One region of the Providencia sp. PROV208 genome, then DNA from elsewhere that is predicted to be linked to it. Evidence: predicted binding sites of a transcription regulator. Region 1 holds the regulator's gene; the other holds the start of a gene.
What was found. The regulator PhoB, encoded in region 1, activates phosphate uptake and scavenging genes when phosphate is short. The targets are predictions, from matches to a motif close to CTGTCATAAAACTGNCNNAT.
Positions count from the first base shown of each region.

Region 1 (8,316 bases):
TTATGTTAATTTTTAGTAAATTATGAATTAAAAACAGGCTATCTCATAGATAACCTATTGGAACATATATGACGAAATAGAGTTCTGATTAACATGACTTTAACAATATAAAATGCATGCCTTGGTTAGCTTTGTAATACTAAACATCAAAAAACAGTAAAAATCGCCAATAACTGGCGACAAGTAAAACTTTTATAGGGAAAAAAGGCAAGAGCAAACCTGAAAACAAGAATAAAGTACCAAACTAAATTTAAGAACCAGTGATTACTGTCAGTAAATTTGCAATATCCCGTATATATTCAGGCTAAAAAAACAGCAACAAAACATTATTTAACCACTCATAATGTATTTTGGCAGGATAAGATGAAGAAAATTGAGGGATAACAATGAAAATATAGCGCGGCGATTAAAAATAACGTCAAAAAGGAAGAAATAGCAAAACAAAAAACCTTGCTAATGCAATGATTTTATTAGCAAGGTTTCATTTTTAGCGATTATTTGGCACACCTATTTTTTATCTGACACAATAAAAACAGGCGGTAACGTAAAGGAAAATTCACTGCCCTTACCAATCTGACTGGTGACCGATAATTGGCTGCTATGATGCTGAACAGCATGCTTAACAATCGCTAAACCTAGGCCCGTTCCCCCACCACCTTGTCGAGAGCGCGCCTTATCCACACGATAAAAACGTTCCGTTAAGCGAGGAATGTGCTCAGCAGGAATTCCAGGACCATTGTCACTCACGCTAAATTGTGCGCCGTTATTGGTTTTCTGCCATTTCACCTTAATTTTCGTCCCTTCCGGTGTATGGTTTATCGCATTATAAACCAAGTTAGCAACCGCACTGCGTAACTGTTCTTCATTACCATGCACTCGCAGTTTTTCATCAATCACGAATTCAAACTCATGTCGCCCTTGGCTTAAGCCAATGGCTTCTTGTTCAATCATTTTAAGAATGACCGGCATATTAATCTGTTCATCAAGATTAATTTGAGGGGCAACCTCAATTCGTGATAGTTGCAGCAATTGCTTCACTAAATTATCCATCCGATGGGTCTGCTCTTGCATCACCGATAAGGCTTTTTTATTCATCGGTGATGTTCCTTCTTGGTCATCCATCACCTCGAGATAACCTTGAATGACGGTCAGTGGTGTACGTAATTCATGGCTAACGTTGGCAAAAAAGTCTCTGCGTGCTTTTTCCAATCTGCGCTTTTCAGTCACATCTCGAGCCACCATCAATAACTGGTCACTGGTGTATGGCAAAATGCGAAACTCCACAATTTCACCGCTGTTCAATTCAATCGTCAGCGCTTGATCATAACTCTTCACCGTGAAATAACGGCTAAAATCAGGATAACGTAATAAATTAAAAATATGCTGCCCGTTATCCTCTGGCCAGCGAAAGCCAAGAAGCTGTTGAGCGTGGCGGTTACACCAAAAAATATTGCCTTCCGTGGTCATCATAACGACCGCATCGGGTAGAGACTCAGCTCCACTGCGAAACCGTTTAATAAGTTGCCCTAATTCGCGGCGGCGCTTACGGTTACGCTGCTGCATTTGATAAATACCGTAAAATATTGGCTCCCAGCCCCCTTTACCATCTGGTGGCAACATACTTCTATCTAGCCACAACCAGTCTGAAAGTTTTAGCAGGTTATATCCATGCCAAATTAACGCAGCTAGTAATGAAATAACCAATAGCCACGGCAGGTGGCCAATAAAAATAGATAATATTAGTGCGGGTAAAATAAATAAAAACAGCCCCCAGATCAGCTGTTTTAAGGATAAGCGTTCAAGCACCCCTGTTTCTCCCTAATGGTTTCTCAATAACGCACAGAGAAGCGGTAGCCAGTACCACGAACCGTTTGCACCATTTTATCATGCTCATCTAGCTCTAACGCTTTTCTTAAACGACGAATATGCACATCTACCGTCCTATCTTCGACATACACGTTTGCACCCCAAACATAATTAAGTAACTGCTCGCGGCTATAGACTCGCTCTGGATGGGTCATAAAAAAGTGAAGTAGCTTATATTCGGTAGGTCCCATATCGATGGGAATCTCATTACTCGTAACACGATGGGAAGTCGGATCAAGCACTAACCCATTCATTTCAATAATATCTTCTGTCGACATTGGCGAGATGCGCCGCAAAATTGCTTTAACACGGGCTATCAATTCTTTTGGTGAGAACGGCTTAATTAAATAATCGTCCGCGCCAACTTCTAACCCTTTCACACGATCTTCTTCTTCCCCTCTCGCGGTTAGCATCATTACGGGGACATCACGCGTAGCACTATCTCGTTTCATATGTTTGATCACTTGGATGCCTGAACCTCCGGGGATCATCCAATCCAGCAACACTAAATCAGGTAATGGATCAACCAATTGTGCTATCGCAGAATCATAATCATCAGCTTCTGTAGGCTGAAAACCATTCTGTTCCAATACAAAACAAACCATTTCTCGGATGGGCGCTTCATCTTCAACAACTAGAATGCGTCTTGCCATGATTGTTCCTGTAAATAAGAAGAGATTTTTAATGTGACCGCATTATGCGTCAGTTTTGTGACAGAATTATGAATATCTCAACGTAAGGCTACGATCCATCATTAGATTAACAGTTTACTGTCATGTAAGTGAAACATAAAAGCCATATCAGCCAAGCTTCCTACTTTCTTCCTACTTTCATTGCGAAGCGCTTCTCAACTATTTTTCATGCGCTTCCCTTCATATGGCACCGATGCGGTATACTGTGATACAGCAAACTATAGGGTTTGAATATTAGTATAGTAAAAGCGTCATAATCATAGGAATAGGTAGCTCATGCGCATCATCCACACCTCAGACTGGCATTTAGGTCAATATTTTTTCACCAAAAATCGAGCATCTGAGCATCAGCACTTTTTACTCTGGTTAATTGAACAAATCAAACTGCACCAAGTGGATGCACTGATAGTGGCAGGTGATGTCTTTGATACTGGGGCACCACCTAGCTATGCCCGTGAACTATACAATCAATTTATTGTTGATTTACAACGAACTAACTGCCAATTAGTCATTTTAAGCGGCAACCATGATTCGGTTTCTGTTCTAAACGAATCCAGTGCGCTATTACGTTATTTAAACACCCATGTCATCACCTCAAGCAGTGAATCTCATGTCATTACGCTAAAAGATAAACAAGGAAATCCGACTGGGCTAGTTTGCGCCATCCCGTTTTTACGCCCAAGGGATGTTCAAATCAGTATGGCAGGGCAAAGTAGTGAAGAAAAACAACTTTCATTGCAAAATGCCATCCGTGATTACTATCAAACCTGTTACCAAAAAGCCGTTAAGCAGCGCGAAGCTCTTGGCTTAGATATTCCTATCATCGCGACAGGACATCTCACTGTGATCGGTGCAGAACTCACCGATTCCGTCCGCGAAATTTATATCGGTACATTGGATGCATTTCCGTCCGGAGCCTTTCCTCCAGCAGATTATATTGCACTCGGGCATATCCACCGCCCGCAATTAATTGGTGGGAAAGAATATATTCGTTATAGCGGCTCCCCCATTGCACTCAGCTTTGACGAATCACAACAACAAAAAAGTGTGTGTTTAGTGGAATTTAAGGGTCATCAATTTTCCAATGTTACATTGCTGCCTATCCTTGTTTCTCAACCACTGTATAGTCTTAAGGGCACGTTAAAAGAGCTGCAACAACAGCTTATGACGTTACCCACCACCACTGAAAACCGCCCAACTTGGTTAGATATTGAAGTCGCATCCCAAGATTATCTTGGCGATATCCAGCAACGAATTGAAGCGCTCACCCAAGATCGCTGTGTCGAAGTGGTTCGCCTACGCCGTGCTCGTCGAGCCCAAACAGGCCAAAACCTTACACAGCCCAATGAAACATTGAGTGAATTAACGGCTGAAGAAGTCTTCTCTCGAAGGCTTGCTGAAGAATCATTAGAAGACAAAGCGTTAGAGCAGCGTTTATTACAACTGTTCAAGCAATCCTACGCCACCTTACGCACTGAACAAGGGGAATAAGCGTGAAAATTTTAAGCTTACGTCTCAAAAATATTAATTCCCTTAAAGGTGAATGGAAAATTGATTTCACTGAAGAACCGTTTGCCAGCAATGGGTTATTTGCCATCACTGGTGCTACGGGAGCAGGAAAAACCACCTTATTAGATGCTATCTGCCTCGCGCTATACCATCAAACCCCACGTTTAGGGCAAATATCAAAAAGTAAAAATGAACTGATGACTCGCCATACGGGCGAATGCTTAGCGGAAGTAGAATTTGAAGTTAAAGGTATCGCTTATCGTGCATTCTGGAGCCAACGCCGCGCAAATAATAAAGCCGATGGCAACCTCCAAGATCCTAAAGCAGAGCTAGCAACCGTCGCTGATGGGCAAATTATCGCAGAAAAAGTCAGTGAAATTCGTGAAAAAATTGTGCAAATCACGGGATTGGATTTTGGACGTTTCACCAAATCTATTTTACTTTCCCAAGGTGATTTTGCCGCTTTTCTCAATGCCACAGAAAAAGAACGCGCTGACTTATTGGAAGAGATCACTGGCACCGAAATTTATAGTCAAATTTCGGTCTATATCTTTAATCAGCATAAACAAGCCAAAACTGATCTCGATCTCCTTCGAGCACAAGCCAGTAGCATCAATCTGCTTACGGAAATCGAATATCAAGAGCTTGTTGAAAAGCAGCAACAATATTCAGCCCAAGAACAGCAGCTGGGTCAAAGTAAACTTCGCCATCAACAAGCCGTGACTTGGCACCAACAGTATCAACAGCTCGCACAAAATACCCAGCGATTACAGCTAGCGCAACAGCAAGCTCAACAACGCTATCAAGCGGCAGAGCCCCAATTACACAAGCTCGCTCAAAGCTCTCCTGCGGAAGCCTTACGCCCGGATTGGCTGGCAGTGCAAAGCTTGCAAACTCAACTTGATGAACAGACTCAAAAACAGCAACGCATAACCCAACACTTAGAAGAGGCTCAAAAGCAACGTTTACCTTTAGTGACCCAACATGCCCAAGCGCAGCTTGAACAAAATCAATACAATGAATGGGTACAGAAAACGACGGTCATGATCGATAACGAAGTGCGCCCATTAGACAATCGACTTTCCCAGCTCAATCAACAAAAATTGCAACTCTCAGAGCAATTAAGTCAGCTAAACAGTGAGTATTTACAGAAAAAAGCAAGTGTAGAGAACGCTCAGCAGCAAATTGATCATGCTAAGAGTGGGCTGAATAAAACGCAATTATTTCTCCAAGAACACGCAAATGACGCCCAAATAATTACCCAATTAGGGCGCTGGCAGCAGCAAGGTCAATTTGTTTATGAACTGACTGAACAACTCACTAAAAATCAGCAAAAACAGCACGCAATCAAGCTAGAATGGCAAACATTGCAACAAGCTCAATTGCAAAAACTGAAAGAACATCAAAAAGCTCAGCTCAGTCTTGAAGCGTTTCACTCCCGCTTTAATCAGTTTGAAAAACAATTTCAAGAATACAAAGAAAAACACGATATAAGTGCAATTAACGCTCTCATTATTCAACTGCAAGCACAGTTACAGCATGCTCAAATACTGCCACTTTTACTCTCGCAACATGAGGAAAAACACCAGCAAGTACAGCTACACATTCAGCAACAAAACCAGCTCGCAGAATCTATCCAGCAAGTGGAAAAACTGATTGCAATTACACAAGATAGAGTGACTCAATTGGAGCCTCAACGCCAAGTTTTAGAACAAAAACTTCAATTAGAACAAAAAATTGTCAGCTTGGAACATGAACGCCAACAACTCATTGAAGGAACACCGTGCCCCCTTTGTGGCTCATTAAAGCATCCTGCTTTAGAGGCATACCATGCTGTTACGCCAAACGAAACCCAGCAACAATTGGTTGCGCTCAACACACAGATAGAATCCGAAAAACAACAACTCACCGAACACCAAGCATTATTACAAGCGGATAAACGTCGCCAACAAGATAATGAAGCAACACAAAAACAGTTACAGGTCCAATTAGATGCTCTCAATACCCAATGGCGACAAGCTTGTAAGCAAGCACTTACACCGGAATTAGCGAAAACACATCTCGCAGTAGAGCAATGCCTTTTAGATTTGCGCAATCAACTCACGGTTCAGCAAACCATCACCAGTGAATTTACACAGCTGGAACGCCAACACCAAGAGGCAAAAAACCACTATTACGAACAGCAAGCTCAAACTAAGCAACTGCTCTCCGAGCTATCGCTTCTTGATGAAAAACTTAAATACCATTCCCAGCAATTAGACGAAAACCAAGCGGAACAACACGCTTTGAAACAACGCGTTGAGCAGCAAACACAGCAGCTAGCCACCTCGCTCTCGCCATTTAACCTAACGCTACCAAGCCAAGAACAGTTTTCCTCTTGGCTAAAAGAAATTGAACAACGCGGGCAATACTATGAGGCGCAAAAAACAGACGCTCAACAGTTCGCTAAAAGTATTGAGGTTCATGCCGCTACTCTCGCAGCGGAAACAACCTATGCACAACAAATTGAGCAACAACTCGCGTCACAACAGCAACATTTTGAGCAGCTAAATCAGCAAATTGGACATGCGAATACCCAACGTCAAAACATGCTAGACGGTCAAGCTATCACTATTTTTACCCAAAATATGCAGGTGCAGCAGGCTCAATATGCTCGTAAAGTCGATGAACTTACTCTGCAAATCAGTGAGATAGACAAACACATCGCCGCACTCACAGGAAGTGTCCAAGAACTCGATGAACAACTCAAACAACTCAATCAACGGCAATCTGTTGCACGAACTCAGTTTATTGATGCGCTTAAGAATAGCCCGTTTGACACCCAAGAGCAGTTTCTGAATGCCCTCCTTCCTGCCGAAGAAAAAATTCAGCTTGAGCAACTTAAACAACAAGTGACTCAGCAGCAGCTTGAAGCGGAAACCCGCTATCAAGAAAGCCTCTTATCTCTCGCCAATCATGAACAACAACGTTTAGTTGAATTTGCGGAGTTGTCATTGGAGCACATTCAACATGTATTGACTGAGTTAGATAATAAAATCAAGGAATTAAACCAACAACAAGGGCAGATTATTAACCAACTCGAGCGCGATCAACAGCAACGTCACCAACAGCGCGAGTTATTGAATAAAATTGAACAGAGCCAATTAAGCTACGATGATTGGAGTTACCTCAACAGCTTAATAGGCTCCGCTGAAGGGGATAAATTTCGTCGTTATGCTCAGGGGTTAACCTTAGACTGCTTAGTCTCTTTAGCTAACCAACAACTCGATAAATTGCATGGTCGCTATTTGCTGCAAAGAAGCCATTTAGCCAACCTTGAATTACAAGTTATTGATGGCTGGCAAGCGGATAGTATTCGCGATATTAAAACACTGTCTGGAGGGGAAAGCTTCTTAGTCAGTTTGTCACTAGCCCTTGCACTCTCTGACATGGTGAGTCATCGAACCCAACTGGAATCGCTCTTTCTTGATGAAGGTTTCGGTACATTGGATGCCGAAACCTTAGACATTGCTTTAGATGCATTAGAGAGCCTCAACGCTTCAGGAAAAACCATTGGTGTTATTAGCCACGTTGAAGCCATGAAAGAACGAATTCCGGTACAAATTACCGTGAAAAAAGCAAATGGTCTTGGCTATAGTGAACTCCCAAGCCACTATCGTGTCAGTTAATCTCAAAAAGCCTAAAATAAAGCTACTAATATGATTTTTATAGATTTTTAACTACATGCAAAAATTTGAATGTTTAGGTTAAATTTTTTTTCTATGATTTTAAAGGGATACCTTTATAGTTATTCACATCGAAACAAGTTACGGCTTCTGAGGTTGTTCAATAAATTGCCGTGCTCTAAACAAAAGCAAGGGGACAAACATGTCTAACGCATTTATCGAAATGATTAAAAATCGTCGCACTATTTATAACTTAGGCGACTCATTACCTATCTCGGAAGAGAAAGTTGCTGGATTGATCAAAGAAGCCGTTAAGCACTCACCATCTGCATTTAATTCACAGACTTCACGTGTTGTCGTGTTATTTGGTGCACAACATAAAAAACTGTGGAACATCACCAAAGATGCTTTACGCGCTATCGTTCCTGAAGCAGCTTTTGCTGGAACTGAGCAAAAAATCAATAGCTTTGCCGCAGGCGCTGGTACTGTGCTGTTCTTTGAAGATAAAAATGTAGTCACTGGCTTACAAGAACAATTCCCATTATACGCAGATAATTTCCCTATCTGGTCTGAACAAGCGAGCG
Region 1 is NZ_JAMPNS010000003.1:224,977-233,292, forward strand. Features, by position in the region: gene phoR (phosphate regulon sensor histidine kinase PhoR) at 508-1,806, opposite strand; gene phoB (phosphate regulon transcriptional regulator PhoB) at 1,830-2,519, opposite strand; gene sbcD (exonuclease subunit SbcD) at 2,835-4,049, shown strand; gene PR766_RS02880 (AAA family ATPase) at 4,052-7,735, shown strand; gene PR766_RS02885 (nitroreductase family protein) at 7,935-8,316, shown strand, end outside.

Region 2 (8,316 bases), on a different contig from region 1:
AAAAGTGATTGGACAACGATGCAACATGCTGCTGATGTACTGACAGAGCTGCAACTGCCTTTCCATGTTGAAATCGTTTCTGCACACCGCACGCCAGATAAACTGTTCTCCTTTGCTGAAAATGCCAAAGCAAACGGTTTTGATGTCATTATCGCAGGGGCTGGCGGTGCGGCCCATTTACCTGGCATGTTAGCTGCAAAAACACTGGTTCCTGTCCTTGGCGTGCCGGTACAAAGTGCCGCATTAAGTGGTGTTGATAGCCTGTATTCTATTGTGCAGATGCCAAAAGGTATTCCTGTTGGCACCCTTGCTATTGGTAAAGCCGGTGCCGCTAACGCCGCACTGCTAGCTGCACAAATTTTAGCCACTCATGATAGTGCGCTATTCAATCGCTTATCCGCATGGCGAGAAGCACAAACCAACGACGTATTAAATAACCCAGATCCGAGGGAAGCGTAATGAAACCGGTTTGTGTCCTTGGTAATGGTCAATTAGGCAGAATGCTGCGCCAAGCAGGGGAACCGCTGGGAATTTCAGTTTTCCCTGTAGGACTAGATGCGGAACCTGAAGCCGTTCCTTACCAACAAAGCGTGATCACCGCTGAAATTGAACGTTGGCCTGAAACACCTTTAACTAAGGAGCTAGCTCGCCATAATGCGTTTATTAACCGAGATATTTTTCCTCGTTTAGCGGACCGATTCCCACAAAAAAGCCTATTCGATACATTAAATTTATCGACGGCACCTTGGGCGCTATTAGAATCTCCAGACCAATGGACAGAATTATTTGCCACTCTGGGTGATTTTTTGATCGTAAAACGCAGAACGGGTGGCTACGACGGTCGTGGCCAATGGCGTGTTCGCCCTGGTGATGAGTTAAATCTTCCCGCAGAAATTTATGGGGAATGCATCGTCGAGCAAGGGATCCCATTTGATGCTGAAGTCTCCGTGATTGGTGCCCGCAGCCAATCCGGTCAATCGGTTTTCTATCCCATCACACATAACCTTCACCAAGAAGGTATTTTACGCACCAGCGTTGCGTTCCCAAATGCGAATCCTGTCCAGCAACAACAAGCACAAGCGATGCTCAGCTCCGTCATGGATGAGCTCGGCTATGTCGGTGTAATGGCTATGGAGTGTTTTGTGGTTGGCGATAAACTGCTGATCAACGAAATCGCCCCTCGTGTTCATAATAGTGGGCACTGGACTCAAAATGGGGCCTCAATCAGCCAATTCGAGCTCCATTTACGCGCGATTCTGAATCTTCCGATGCCGACGCCAGAAGTTTTCAGCCCTGCTGTGATGGTCAATTTAATTGGCACTGATGTTAACCAAGAATGGTTAAATCTGCCTTTAGTCCATTTACATTGGTATGAGAAAGAAGTGCGCCCTGTACGTAAAGTGGGTCACTTAAATCTGACTCATAGCGATGTCCATCAGCTCGAAAATACCCTCGATAATTTGATCCCAATGCTGCCAAATGAGTATAAAAGTGGCATTGAGTGGGCAAAAACAAAATTAGGCTGGTACTCTCGCCAAAAATAGGGAAAATAGCGCTATTCGTGCCTGAAAGTGATATTTCGGGCATTGTGCTATTTTTGCCCTACTTTTATAGTGATTACTTGTGAGTGATGACTAACTCACTAGGGCGCCACTGGAGTGCATATGCCAGAAACACAAGCCTCACCGTTTAGTCCGTTATACCAATGGTCGATTCTTATTCTCCTCGGACTGGTTTATTTCCTTGCTACTGCCACCACCTTCACCTCATTAGGCGTAGTATTACCGAGTATGATCGGCGAATTAAAGTGGAGTTGGACTGAGGCAGGCTTTGGTTTTACTTTACTCGGGTTAACCTGCGGTTTAGCGAGCTTTCTACCCTCATTGCTAATACGTAAAGTCGGTGTTCGTCTCACGCTGCTTTTAGGTATGCTGGTGTTCTGCTCTGGCTTTTACAATCTCTATTCAACGGAAACCATCAGCACCTATTTCTTAGGGACAGCGTTGATTGGTATCGGATTTACGTTACTCGCCACTGTTCCTGGAACCTATGTTCTCTCTCGCCTGTTTGAAAAACAGTCTCTCGCATTCGGTTTGTACTTCACGATTGGCGGGCTAGGTGGCGTAGCCGGTCCGTGGATCTATTTTTATGCCTCGAACCAATTAGGCTCTTGGCGTATGCATTGGGTACTCTGTGCCGTTTATCTTAGTATTGTCACACTCATCACTATCTTAGCGCTCAGAGAAGGCAAAAAAGAGCAAGAACACGCCAAAAACGTGATGCAAAAACAAGTTAGTAGCTCAAGTAAACCTATTTACCGTACAGCAGAAGTTTGGACCGTGCGCCGTGCCCTACGCACTTGGCAATTCTATTTAATCGCCGCAACGTATACTTCTTTTCTATGGTGCGGAATTACGGTAAACAGTTTTGCGGTCGCGCACATTGAAGAACGCGGATTTGGCATGACGGTCGCCGTTTCACTGCTTAGTACCATGGCATTTGTGAACGCTTTTTCTCGCTTTCTCGGTGGTGCCGCTGGGGAATGGTTAGAACCTAAACGCTTACTGATTGGTAGTTTGATTATCATGGTACTGGGCGTTATCGCACTGAGTATTTCCACGTCATGGTTCTGGCTGATTTTATTCGTGATTTGCGTTGGTGTTGGCTATGGAATGACCTTCTTAGCATCCAGCGTATTACTCTCCAATTATTTTGGTCGCGGTCCTTACTTAGAGTTATTCTCTGTCGTCAATTTAATCTCGACTATCGCTTGTTTAGCACCGTTTATTGCCGGCGCTATTAAAGATATTACCGGCAGTTTTACCCCCGCCTTCTTAATCATTGCAGCCCCTGTCATTGTGATTCTATTTTTCACTTTAATGATGAAGCCACCTGCTTTAGCAGTGCAAAAAGATTAATCTCTAAAAAGAAAAAAGCTCGGGGCAACCCGAGCAAATTATTGAACCAAGGGAAAAACAAGGATCCATGTACATATTCAACTTCTTACTGGCATGACCGACTACAAATTACTTTAATAATTCAGGTACTTTCAGCAGGATAAATTCATTGTCATCTGCTTGATTAGGCTCACGGCTAGAAGAGAATGGATAGTTATTGTCATTCCCGACAATAATGTGTTCGCCATCAACAATATCCACGTTTTCAATCGTAAAGAATGGGAAAGTAAACACGCCATTATTCAATGGTTTCTTGGCTAATTGATTAGAATCTTGGATGTTCATCAAATCAATATAAGCTTGCTTATCGACTGCGCCACCGACATTTTTATCTGAAAACTCAATGCGATAAACGCGTTTAAATTTCGCTAAATTGCTAAAGCAATTTTCTTTATTTGTTGCGTTTTCTGGGCACCCTTTATCTGCAGTGCCTTCACCATTATCACGCTCGATGATCAAGCCATGAGTATCATCAATCAGATTAAAATCACCGATAGCATTTTGGTTATCTTCAAAAACATATAACCAACTGCGCCCCGTCCAGTCTTGCTGTCTCACGTCAAATTCCAGAATACGCGCCGCTTTTTTGCCATTCACGTTTTCATAATCTTGCTTAGCTTCTTGCCACAAAGCCCCTTCCAACATGGGGTACAATTTAGTGCCATCTGGTGATGATGCCATCCCCTCAAAACCTTTTGAACGATTAACTTGGAACGTGACTTTCTCTGTCGGTTTACCCGGCGTTGTTAACGTGTAATGGTCCGGTGAAACCACTTTTTTGCCTTCAACTTGTGTTTCAAAAAGCGCTAAAACCTTGCCTTCTAGATCCATTTTAATCAGGTATGGTCCAAACTCATCCCCAACCCACAAAGCACCATTCGAAAATTGGAAACTTTCAGGATCAAAATCACTGCCCGTCAAATAGCGCTGCTGGCTGCTTTCATTAATAATATGAAATGGAATGATTTTATCCGGATCATGGAAAAAGACAGTTTTCAGCGGGTTTACTTTTCCACTTTTAAAATCAATATCATATTGGGTTAAATACAACATAGAATCCGGTGAATTCATTTTGTTACCAAAACCATTGTCCGTTAACACCCAATAAGTGCCATCTTCCATGCGCTTAATACCCGAGTGTCCTTGTAACGGCTGCCCGTTAATAGGAATAAATTTACCTGTTGGACGACCATCTGATTTGCCTTCCACTTTACCCAGCGTATCAACACACGTTCCAGTGGTGTATTTACCACTTTTTTGCATATCCGAAGGGGCATCTTTCGGTGTAGGAACTGTCGTATCGACGGATAAAACAGCATGCCCAGCGAGTGTAGCGGGTACTTGTTTTTGAACTAATGATTGTTGAGCAACCCCTACGGTGCTAAATGAGATTAAACCAAGAAATAAAGAAAGAGATGTCAGCGTGAGTTTTTTCCGATTAAGGCGAGCCATTGTTATTTTCCTATTTTTCATGCCATCAATAATTGATAGCTGAATAATAACCATGGCAAATGAAGGTTTTGTGAAGGATTAGAGACAGTTAGTTTAATGGGCATCCATCATGAGATGCCCATTAAACAACGGAGCCGTATTATCAACTATTAGACAAACGGCGATGTTGGCTACCAGTACCCAATAATCGCAGCCCTAACCAGCCACCGCATACAGATAATAAGAACCCTGCGCAAAGAGGTAGCAATACCCACAACCGCCATTCTGGTTGCCATGGAAAATCAAACACTTTAGTTTGCAATAACCATAGCGCGACTTCAGCACCAAATGCAGCGGCGAGCCCAGCCATTCCCCCCAGCAAAGCAAATTCGCTCCATAAAGTACGACGCATCAGTTTTTTGCTCGCCCCCAGAGTCCGGTATACCACTAACTCTCGCTCACGCTGGCTCATTCCCACTTGAATTTGCGCCAATAACAGCAATAAACCACAGAAAATGACCAGAACAACCATCACTTCCAACGCTTGGCTCACTTGCTGCAAAATCTGCTGAATTTGCGTGATAATCGCACCGGTATCTAACACATTAATCGTTGGATATTGATGACTCAGCTGAGTTAATAACTGCCCATCGCCATCATAATGGAAGCTACTCAGCCAGGTTTCCGGCATCGGTGATAACGTTTCTTCCGCAAAAATAAAATAGAAATTCGGGCGTAGACTTTCCCAATCAACTTTACGGATGCTGCTCACTTTGGCAGTAAAAATCTGCGAACCTGCATTGAAAGTTAGCTTATCACCGATTTTTAATCCTAACTCCTTAACCACCGTTTGCTCGATAGATACCTCACCTGCTTTAGGTGGCCAGCTCCCTTGTTCCAATTCATTGGCAGGTGGTAATGTTGACTGCCAGGTTAAACTTAACTCCCGTCTTACCGTATTATTATTAGGATCACGAGTATCTGCCCATTCAATCGCAGATTGGTCATTAATTTCAGACAAGCGAGCTAATACCACCGGATTAAATTCGGTCGGTGTTACTTGATACTGTTTTAATAACTGTGTCACCGGATCAAGCTGAGACTGAGTCATATTGATCAGGAAATAATTTGGACTATCCGCTGGAAGTTGCTGCTGCCAGCGATCCAATAGATCCCCACGAACCAAGATCAATAGCGCCAGCAACATAAACGATAATGAAAATGCGCTCATTTGCGTGATGGTTTGCAGTGGTTGACGCAGTAAACGACTCACGGACAAACGTAGACTTAGCTGACGAAATTGTATTTTCCTCAGTAGCCATAATCCCAGCCAGCCAATCAGTGCTAGCAATACCGCAACCACAACAATACCCAGCAAAATTGACCATAATAATGGATTTACTCCTGCAAACAGGAATAATCCTCCGACGACAATTAGTGTCACTACCGGCAGATAATAATATAGCGGCCAAATTGGTGATTTGGCATCTTCACGTAAGACGCGAGAAGGCTGAGTGCCCATCAATTGGTAGTAAGGTCGAATCCCGACAATGATCGCGATGATAAACAACGTTGCTATCGACCAGATCCATGGCCAGAAACTCGCGCTCGGCAAGGCTTTTGGTAACATTGCCGACAAAATTTGCATTAAGATCCCTTCAAACGCGAGTCCTAGCAAGGAACCGAGTAATGCCGCCGCGATCAATATCACTAACCATTGACCGATGATCCACTTACGCAGTGCATTGCGCCCTGCGCCCAGCGTTTTTAAAACCGCGATCAATTGATGGCGGCTTCGGCAATAATGGGTCATTGACACCACAACGGCGGCAATCGCCAGTAATAATGTTAACAACACCGATAACAGTAAAAATTGCTGAGCTCGCTTAAAGGTTTTCCCCACCGCACCACTATCATCATCCAAGGTATACCAGCGCTGATCGCTCCTGAGCTGAGTATCATATTTCTCTTTGAAAGTGTCTATCGCTTGACGTGAGCCTGCAAACATATCTCGATAAGTTAAGCGGCTACCGATTTGAATCGCCCCCGTTGATGGCGCATCCTCAATCGAAATCAGCACTCTTGGCGCAATTTGAAAAGGGTTAAAACCGCTATCCGGCTCCTGAACTAATGTGCCTGAAATGGTCAACGTCCCATCGCCAATATCAATCTGTTCACCGACCTTTAAATTGAGTAATTCCAATAAGCGCGGTGCAACTAAAATATGCCCTTTGGTGGGTTTCAGACCCGCAGGCTCGGTGACCAAGTCACCGTATAACGGATAACTCGAATCCGCTGCTTTTACTAACACCAACTGAGGTCGCCCTTCTTCATCCTCAGTCGAATACGCCATGGTTGAAAACGAAATTTGTTGGCTCAATGTGAGCCCAGCCTGTTGCGCCGCCGCTAACCATTCAGGGTCGCTTGGATGGGAGGAACGCAGTACCAAATCACCTGCCAGTAATTCTTGGCTTTGGTAACTCATACTGTTTTCTATACGATCACTGATCCGCCCTAATGCCAGTACGCAAGCCACCGCTAACGTGAGTGCCAACCAAACAATCAACAATGATGGCGTTTTCCATTCGCGCCAAAACCAGCGCCAAATCATGACTCTTCCCTCAACAGCCCATCAACTAACCGTAATCGTCGCTGGCAACGAGCGGCTAATTGATTGTCATGGGTGACTAAAATCAGTGTCGTCCCATGTTCTTTATTCATCGCAAATAATAAATCGGCAATCTTATCTCCCGTATGGCGGTCAAGATTTCCCGTCGGCTCATCAGCAAACAAAATTTGAGGTTGCCCATTAAATGCTCGCGCTAAAGCTACACGCTGCTGTTCTCCACCCGACAGCTGAGCAGGCATATGTTTTAAGCGATTTCCTAACCCCAAATCCGTGAGCAAACTGACCGCTTGTTGATGGCTTTTTGTTTCAGATTCGCCTCGTAGCAAAGAAGGGAGTTGCACATTTTCAAGTGCATTCAACGTTGGAATTAACATGAAAGATTGAAAAACAAAACCGACACTCTGTGCTCGTAGCCGTGCGCGCGCCTCTTCATCCATGGTGGTGAGATCTTGGTCCAGCAGTTTTACGGTTCCGCTAGTACCATCATCCAGCCCAGCAATAATGCCTAACAATGTGGATTTCCCTGATCCAGACTCGCCAATTAAAGCAATTGTCTGACCAGACTCGACAATTAGCTCGACTCCTTGCAATATAGTCAGTTCATGTTCACCTTGACCAACACGTTTAATGAGATGATGAACTTCAAGAATATTTTGCGCCGACATATATTGGTTTTTCTCCTATTAGTCACTGCAAGTGGTCAAACACTCGCAGCAACGAAACTATTAATTCTCGGTGATAGCCTTAGTGCGGGCTATCGAATACCTGCCGAGCAAGCGTGGGCAACATTGCTTGCCGAACGTTGGCAAAAACAGTCGCCACCGATTTTAGTGGTCAATGGCAGCATTAGTGGTAACACTGCCTCTCAGGGTTTAGAGCGTCTCCCCACTCTGCTGGCACAGCACAAACCCGATTGGGTGCTGATTGAGCTTGGGGCTAATGATGGCTTACAAGGGCTATCTGTTGAACAATTAGCCATTACATTACAACAGATTATTGACCAAATAGAGCAAAATGGTGCTAAACCGCTCTTAATGCAAATTCGAATCCCACCAAACTACGGTAAACGTTACACATCGAGCTTTGAAAAAGTGTACCCTTCCCTGGCTGAAAAAAACCAGCTTCCGCTGATCCCATTCTTTATGGAAAGTGTGATCACCAAACCGGAATGGATCCAGCCTGATGGCATTCACCCGACAGAACAAGCTCAACCTACTATTGCAGATTTTATGGAAAAACAACTAGCACCCTATTTGTTTGTAAAATGAATTTGTTTGTAAAACAAACGTTATCCGTTAA
Region 2 is NZ_JAMPNS010000011.1:160,488-168,803, forward strand. Features, by position in the region: gene purE (5-(carboxyamino)imidazole ribonucleotide mutase) at 1-459, shown strand, start outside; gene purK (5-(carboxyamino)imidazole ribonucleotide synthase) at 459-1,544, shown strand; gene PR766_RS09905 (MFS transporter) at 1,665-2,918, shown strand; gene PR766_RS09910 (esterase-like activity of phytase family protein) at 3,027-4,409, opposite strand; gene ybbP (putative ABC transporter permease subunit YbbP) at 4,552-6,999, opposite strand; gene ybbA (putative ABC transporter ATP-binding protein YbbA) at 6,996-7,682, opposite strand; gene tesA (multifunctional acyl-CoA thioesterase I/protease I/lysophospholipase L1) at 7,650-8,285, shown strand.
Region 2: PR766_RS09910 (esterase-like activity of phytase family protein) is a predicted target of PhoB. The motif match lies at 4,467-4,486, and genes of this name have one in related genera.